One region of the Salinibacter sp. 10B genome, then DNA from elsewhere that is predicted to be linked to it. Evidence: predicted binding sites of a transcription regulator. Region 1 holds the regulator's gene; the other holds the start of a gene.

The links. Region 1 encodes HrcA, which represses chaperone genes, less so after heat shock. Its sites were predicted from a motif close to TNTTAGCACTCNCNNNNNGNGAGTGCTAANA; they were not measured.
Region 2: a site for HrcA is predicted at 1,449-1,479, ahead of groES (co-chaperone GroES). Genes of this name have one in related genera too.

The regions. Positions count from the first base shown of each region.
Region 1 is NZ_MQWC01000004.1:4,307,036-4,311,173, reverse strand. Features, by position in the region: gene dnaJ (molecular chaperone DnaJ) at 93-1,241, opposite strand; gene BSZ35_RS17595 (nucleotide exchange factor GrpE) at 1,299-1,946, opposite strand; gene hrcA (heat-inducible transcriptional repressor HrcA) at 2,041-3,159, opposite strand; gene sppA (signal peptide peptidase SppA) at 3,542-4,138, shown strand, end outside.
Region 2 is NZ_MQWC01000004.1:485,116-489,253, reverse strand. Features, by position in the region: gene groL (chaperonin GroEL) at 1-1,009, opposite strand, end outside; gene groES (co-chaperone GroES) at 1,105-1,395, opposite strand; gene BSZ35_RS02320 (SDR family NAD(P)-dependent oxidoreductase) at 1,643-2,362, opposite strand; gene BSZ35_RS02315 (hypothetical protein) at 2,480-2,731, opposite strand; gene BSZ35_RS02310 (sigma-70 family RNA polymerase sigma factor) at 2,910-3,479, shown strand; gene BSZ35_RS02305 (FAD-binding oxidoreductase) at 3,624-4,138, opposite strand, start outside.

The DNA.
Region 1 (4,138 bases):
ACAACGACACGGGAGCCGTCCGTCAGTAGCGACGGCCCCTCGTGTACGCCGTACGTGCGACCTACCGCCCCGTTCAGGACCAATCAATGACGTTACGAGAACACGTCGGACACGCGACGGAAGAAGGACTTCTCGTGGGGGCGTTCCTCCGGCTGTGGCTGGAAATTGTCGTGGTGCTGCAACTGCTCCATCATCTCCTGCTCGCTATCGGAGAGCTCCTGCGGCGTCCACACGTGAATCCGAATCATCTGATCGCCCTTCCCACTCCCTTCCAGGTCCGGAATGCCACGGTTGCGCATCCGAAGGATTTTGCCGGCCTGCGTGCCCGGCTCCACCTCCAGTCGGGCTCGTCCCTTTAGGGTGGGAACCTCGACCTCGGTTCCCATGGCGGCTTCGGGGAAGGAAAGATACACGTCGTGATAGATGTCGAGGCCGTCGCGCACGAAGTGTTCGTGCGGCTCCTCCTCAATCTCGATTCGCAGGTCGCCCGGCACCCCACCCCGAATGCCCGCATTCCCGGCGTCGGAGATCGTGAGGTAGTTGCCTTCCATGACGCCCGCGGGGACCGTCACAGAGATCGTCTCTTCTCCTTCGATCCGACCCTCGCCGCCGCAGTCATCACAGGGATTCTCGATGATGCGTCCCTCTCCGTTGCACTGCGGACACGCCTGCACATTGACAAACTGACCGAAGACCGATCGCGACACTTGGCGCACCTCGCCCGTGCCGTCGCACTTCGAGCACATCACGTAGTTTTCGCCTTCCATGCCGCCTTCGGCGCCCGTCCCCTCGCAGGTGTCACACGACAGGAACTTCCGGACCTTGATGTTTTTCTCGGTGCCCTCCGCAATCTCCTCAAGCGTAAGCGGAAGGGTCACCCGCAGGTCACTCCCCGGTCGTCCCCGCTGGCGACGCGACCGACGACCGCCCCCGCCCCCAAAAATGTCGTCGAAGGCACTGAAAATGTCTTCGATGTCGTGGAAGCCGCGTCCAGCCCCGCGGCCGCCCGCGCCATCCTGCCCAAGCCCGGCCTCGCCGTAGCGGTCGTACCGCTGGCGTGTCTCGGGGTCCGAGAGGACGTCGTACGCCTCCGAGGCCTCCTTGAACTTCTGCTCCGCTTCCGGATCGTCCGGATTACGATCCGGGTGGTACTCCATCGCCTTTTTTCGATACGCCTTCTTGATCTCGTCCTGCGAGGCGTCCGAATCGACTCCCAGAACGTCGTAATAGTCACTCGGCATGTTGTCAAACTTCTACAATTCAGAAAAGAAGCGTGTCGCCCCCCGTGTAGATGAATGCTACGCGTCGTCTCCAGCCTCGTCCTCCGCCGGCTCCGTCGCCACCACGACGCGGCTGTGTCGGATGACGCGATCGTCCATCCGATACCCCTTGCGGATCTCTTGAAGCACCGTCCCGGGCGCTTCCTCGTCGGACGGCTGTCGCATCATGGCTTCGTGGAGCTCCTCGTCAAAGGGCTTACCCTCCGCTTCAATGGGCTCCACGCCCAGGTTTTCCAGGGTATCGCGAAATTTACGAAAGACCATTTCGACCCCGCCCTTCAGCGAATCGTAGGCCGCTTCCGGGTCCTGGTTTTCCTGAAGCTCCTCGGCCGCATCGATCGAACGCTCAAAATCATCAAGTACCTCCAGAACCGGCTCAATCACCTCGAGCATGCCCGCCTGGTGCCGCCGCTTCTTCTCCCGGTCCATTCGGCGCCGGTAGTTTTCAAACTCGGCGGCCTTGCGGAGCACCCGATCATTGAGTTCATCCCGCTCCTCCTCTAGGCTCTCCACCTTTTGGGTAAGCTCTCGGATTTTCTGCTCGGATTCGGAGAGGTCGTCATTGGCATCGGGCTCCTCCAGCTCCTCCGATGCGTCTGAGGACTGCACGTCGTCGGCGGAGGGGTCGTTCGAGGTCTGTCGACCGTTGGTCTGGTCTGTACTCACAATCAGGGTTGGGGCTCTGCGACAGTAGAAGAAACAAACGAAAGGGATCGCGGACACCAGAGACGACCGCGGGGACTCGACACCCGAGGACGCCCTACGATGCATTCGAAGGCGCGTCGGGGTCCTCTTTCCCCGAGCGGTTGATGACGTGAGCGGCATTTTCGACGAGGGCCACAGCCCGCGGATAATCCATGCGCGTAGGCCCAATCACCCCGAGGGTGCCCACCGTGCCGCCGATTCGGTACGGAGAGGTCACGATCGAGTAGGCATCCATTTCCTCTTCGTCGGACTTTCCTCCGATGCGGATGGTGACCTGTCCCATAGCGTTCGGGTCGGACTCGAAAAGATCTTCCAGCACCTGTACGACACGATCCTCATCCTCAATGATTTGAATCAGCCGCCGTACGTCGTCCGGCTCCTGGAATTCAGGCTGTGTGAGAATGTTCTCCGTTCCCTTGAACTCAAGACGCCCTTCCTCCGGTTCACTGAACAGAACGGCCGACTCCTCAACGATCAGCTCAATGAGTCCGGTCTGGTCTCGAAGGTCTTTGATGCGCTCCTCGTGCGTCTCCCGGATTTCTTGAAGCGTGAGGCCGGCAAGGCGCTCATTGAGTAGCGACACGACGCGATCAATCTCGGTGCGCCCGAAGTCGGACTCAAATTCCAGGACGATGGTCTTTACGATGCCGCCCCGCACACTCATAACGAACATGAGGCGGTCTCCGGACAGCGGGACAATGTCGAGCCGATCGAGCACCCCCGTGGACAGGCGCGGGCTCAGTGCAATGCCGAGCAAATTGGATAGCTTGCTCAACAGACGAGTGCTCTCCCGCAGGAGCTCATCGGTATCCTTCACGAGACTTGCGAGACGCATCTTGAGCATCTCCCGCTCGACCTCAGTGAGCTCAGGCGTATCCATAAGCTCGTCAACAAACGTCCGATACCCCAGGCGCGTAGGCACCCGTCCGGCCGAGGTGTACGGATGATCCAGGTAGCCCATGTCCTCCAGATCCGCCATTGTGTTTCGGATGGAGGCCGCGCTGAGGTCAATCGAACTCTCCTTGGCAATCGACCGTGACCCGACCGGGCCCGCCGAATCCACAAACTCTTCCACGACGAGACGCAGGATGTTGCGCTCACGGTCGTTTAAGGACGGCCGACCATCGGTCTGATCCTCAGCGTCCACAGTACTCGTGTTCACGTCGTCGTTCACGGCATTATACAGGGAAGTACGCGCGACAGGCCTCTCTCCTCGATTGCTCCGCTCGGGCACAACCGCCGACGGTCATGTCTACACGCCGCAAAGGACGTGCCGCCACATTGGACCGTCATTCCCGAACGTAAACCAAGTATTCCACTGATGAGGAGAGCACATGGCCTCCGATACTGTACATAAGCCCCAGTTTCAAGTTTCCTTTCGGGCGTGCCCCCGTGCCCAGAACGGGTCGACGCCTGGGATATCGTTCCCCCTGTAACAAAAACAGAACGAACACCTGAAACGGTCCCCCGCCCCACCGATACAGTAGGATGCGCGCGCAAAAAGATGGGGGCACTCCTCGCGCGTTCGATGGCCTCACTGCTCACCTGTTCGCTCTATGCGCTTTCTGTCAACCCTCACGGCCAGCGTCCTCGGCACGCTGATCGCCTTCGGCCTCGTCGTTTTCTTCCTCTTCTTCTTTTTCTTTGCCCTCACTCTTTCTACCGACACGACCCCGACGGTGCAACCCGGCTCGGTCCTTACCGTCCCCATCGACGGCCCGATCCCGGAGCGGGTGTCTGACGATCCGTTCCAGAAGGCCTTTGGCGAGGGCCCCTCGTATGACCTCCGCGATCTGCAGGTGGCCCTTCGCAACGCCCGGTCCGACGATCGCATCGAGGCCGTCTGGCTTCGCATGAAGGGCACCTCGGCCTCCTGGGGGACCCTGGAGGAGGTGCGAGAGGCCGTGGTTCAGCTTCGCGAGAGTGGAACGCCTGTGATCGCCTCCGGGGAGGAGTTTGGCATGGGCGAGAAAGGATACTTCGTCGCCAGCGCCGCTGACAGTGTGTTCGTTGGTCCTCAAACCTTTTTTGAGTACAACGGCTTCGCGACCATTCTTCCCTTCTTCAAGAATGCCTTCGATAAGCTTGGGGTGGAGCCGCAAATCGTGCGCGCCGGGAAATACAAAAGTGCCGGCGAGTCGTTTATGCGCTCG
Region 2 (4,138 bases), 3.8 Mb from region 1:
AGCCGGCACCGTCCACGATCGTCGTGTTGTCCTGGTCGATCGTGATGCGGTCGGCCTGCCCAAGGTAGTCGAGCGTGGCGTTTTCGAGGCGATAGCCCTTCTCCTCGCTGATGACCGTACCGCCGGTCAGCACAGCGATGTCTTCGAGCATCGACTGGCGACGGTCACCGAAGCCAGGCGCCTTCACGGCAGCGACCTTCAGCGTGCCGCGCAGCTTATTCACCACGAGCGTGGCAAGGGCTTCGCCCTCCACGTCCTCGGCGATGATCAGCAGCGGGTTGCTCGTCTGCGAGACCTTCTCCAGGAGGGGGAGAAGATCCTGCATGTTGCTGATCGAGTCGTCGTAGATCAGCACATATGCGTCTTCGAGCACTGCCTCCATCTCCTCGGAGTCCGTCACGAAGTACGGGCTCTGGTAGCCACGGTCGAACTGCATGCCTTCGACCACGTCGAGGTGCGTCTCAATGCCGCGGGCCTCTTCCACGGTAATGACGCCGTCCTGGCCCACCTTTTCAAAGGCGTCGGCGATCAGCTCGCCCACGTCATCGTCGTTGTTGGCCGAGATCGTGGCAACCTGCTGGATGCGGTCTTTGCCCTCAACGATCTCACTCTGCTCGCGCAGGTGCTCCACAACCTTCTGGGCACCAAGGTCAATCCCACGCTTGATCTCCATCGGGTTGGCACCGGCGGTCACGCTCTTCAGACCGGCGTTGATGACGGACTCCGCGAGAACGGTAGCCGTCGTCGTTCCGTCGCCTGCCGCGTCGTTGGTCTTCGACGCCGCTTCCTTCAGCAGCTGGGCTCCGATGTTCGGAATCTTTTCTTTCAGTTCAATCTCCTTTGCGACGGTGACGCCGTCCTTCGTGATGGTCGGGGATCCGAAGGACTTCTCAAGGACCACGTTCCGACCCTTCGGGCCGAGCGTGACCTTGACGGCACGCGCCATCTTGTCCACGCCCTCCTTAAGGGCGTTTCGTGCCTCAGAATCAAACTTGATCTGTTTGGCCATAATGTAGGGTTGTAATTGATTCGTTATGAGTGCAGCTCAGTAGTCGTGTGCGACCGCGGGTGGGAGAATCCTCCTCCGCCGCGAGGGGCACAGTGCTATCCTTCGACAACTCCGAAGATGTCGCTCTCGCGCATGATGAGGTACTCGTCCCCATCGAGGGTAACTTCAGTGCCCGCATACTTTCCATAGAGGACCTGATCGCCCTCTTCGACGGTCATCTCGATCCGGTTGCCGTTTTCCACGCGGCCCGGACCGATTGCGACGACCGTGCCTTCCTGGGGCTTCTCCTTTGCCGAATCCGGAATGTACAGACCACTTTCGGTCTTATCATCGGCCGGCTTCGGCTGGACGACGACGCGGTCGCCAAGAGGTTTGATGCTCGTCATGATCGGTTCAGACTGACTTCTTGTGAGTGATGTGCGGTAGGATTCTTCATTGTTGTTATCACTCGCCAGTGGTGAGTGATAACAACGCGTCATACCCAACAGGCCCATTTCCGTCTATGTTTCCGCTGCCGGAAGGGGTTGTGGTGAAGATCCTTTAGTGCGACGATCTTCTCCTGATCACAGTGGTTCTGTGACGGCTTCCTGTATTTGGAAAAAGGACACCTTCCTTCCGGCCAGCAGCAGTGCGTCAGCCCCGAGGACGGAGGGGGCGGACCACCAGTTCGGAGATGAGATGGTTGGCCGGCGACTCCAGTACGTGCACGACGGTGGCGGCTAGATCTTCGGGCTGGAGGGGGTTATCCGTCATGTCGACCCCTGCTACATCGAAGAAGTTGGTTTCCGTGGAGCCGGGATAGATACACGTGACGCGGATGCCATCGTCGCGCACTTCCTTCATGAGCGACTCGCTAAAGCCGCGCACTCCGAATTTGCTTGCGTTGTACGCTGTGAGGTTGGGATTGCCGAGCAGACCGGCGATGGAGGCTATGTTCACGATGTGGCCTCCGAAGCCCGAATCCTCGTTCTGTGAGCGCATGGTGGGTACGACCTCTCGGGTGCAGAGGAAGACGCCGCGCAGGTTTGTCTCCATCTGCACGTCCCAATCCTCAACCGGCAGATCATCGACAGGGCCGAACTGGCCGAGCCCGGCGTTGTTGAGAAGTACGTCGATTCGGTCGCTTTCCTCGCGAACGGTCTCGAAGGCATCGGCCACCTGCTCTTCGTCACGTACATCACACGGAAGGGGGCGAAATGCGTCGCCGAAATCGTTCTGCAGGGCGTTCAATTTGTCGGAACTCCGAGCGAGGCCGTACACGACGGCTCCTCGTCCAATCAATGAGTTAGCAAAGTGCGTCCCGAGGCCGCTGCTGGCCCCAGTAACGACAGCGACGGCGTCGCTCAAGTCCATGATCGTGCGGGAGGGTTATTTCGAAAGGCCGTGAGGCGAGTATCTATGACCCATGGTACCGATCAGGACGAAGTGGGATTGCCTCTTGAGGTGAGGGTCGTGTGACGAATTCGGTTCTTAACCGGGGGCTGGGGGCACAGAGGTCCCAGACGACGCATCAGAGTCCGTTGCACTGCGGGCTTCTGCCCAAGTGTTGTGGGTGAGGAGGAGTTGTTTGGCTTCGGCGAGGGATACGTCGAGGGTATCGAGGATCAGTTGCACCGCTTCGAGGCGCGAGTGGCCGTCGCGTCGGAGTCGGCGAAATGTTGTTTCAATCTGTTCATCGTCGTCGGGAGTATTGTCGGAGGGGGACGTGCGTTCGTTGGGCATGGGCTCGTGCGCAGGCGCTAGAGGTTAAAGGGGGCGTTGTTGGGGAGAGGAAAATCTTATTCCCCTGTTATACTTTTGTGATAACATGTAGCGCATGTGAAGGTACACGAGGATGATAGTAAGGACGAGGGAGTCCAATCCTCTTGAATGTTTACCTCATTCCACAGTCGCCATGGAAATGCCCCAGCCCTGCACCGCAGAGGACCCGAAGGTTGATGCGCTCAAAGCCGGAAGTGAGCACGCGTTTCGCTGTCTTTTTGAACAGGAACGGGAGCGCCTTCACAATTTCGTTTGGAAAATTGTGGGCGATGCTGATGAGGCCGAGAACATTGTCCAGGAAGCCTTTGCCGAAGCCTACCGACAGATTGACTCATTTCGAGGGGAGGCGAAGGTGTCCACGTGGCTATTTTCAATTGCCCGGCATCTGGCGTACGGTCACGTGCGGAAGTCGAAGCGTCACAATTACAAGGAGCACGAAATCCTCGAGTTCTTGCAGGCAGAACAGAATGAGGGAACGACTGTGACAGAGAAGGCGGTGGAGACCGCGGAGCGCAAGCGGATTGTGCACGACGCTCTCCAGGAACTGCCGGAGCATTACCGGCGCGTGGTACAACTCAGGGACCTCGAAGAGAAGTCAACCACGGAGACCGCCGAGCGGCTTGGACTTACGGAAGTCAATGTACGCGTTCGGCTTCACCGAGCCCGGAAGCAGCTTCGAGGACATCTCTGTAAGCGAATGGAGTATTGAGCGGAGAGAGCCCGAAAGCGGCCCCGAGATCTTCCAGAGCGGGGAGAGAGTGTGGAGGCAACGTTCTCATTACCGATGCCGCGCCGTATTGCCCAGAAGTCTCGCGAGGCGTCGAACGCCAACGAGTGACGTCAAAACAGTCGCTTAGTTCGAAACAGCGCCCTGTTCCCAGCCCTCGCTGAAGATGTGATCGTCTGGCAGGCCGGCGTCCCGAAGCGCTGATTGGGTGTCGACGACCATTTGCGGCACCCCGCAAATGTAAGCGTGCGGTGCGTCCAGGCTACCGAGTGCAGAATCGAGGTGGTCCTGCACGTATCCGGTACGCCCATTCCAGGACGTATCGGACAGAACATACTCAACGGTAAGGTTGGGATGGCTGGCAGACAGACGGTCGAGTGTAGGGCGGTACATCAGGTCCGCGGGAGATCGTTCTCCGTAAAGGAGTACGGCATGTCCCGAGTCCTCAGCTAAATACTGCTCCAGCATCGCCATCATGGGAGTCAGGCCCGTCCCCGTCGCCAGAAAGGCTGCGTCACGAGCTGGATCCCGGAGGTGGAGGTTGCCGGAGGGGGGCATAACCGAGATCGTATCGCCGACTGTTCGTTCATGCAGCCACACCGAACAGGTGCCTCCGTCGTATTGCTTGACGGCCAGAACGA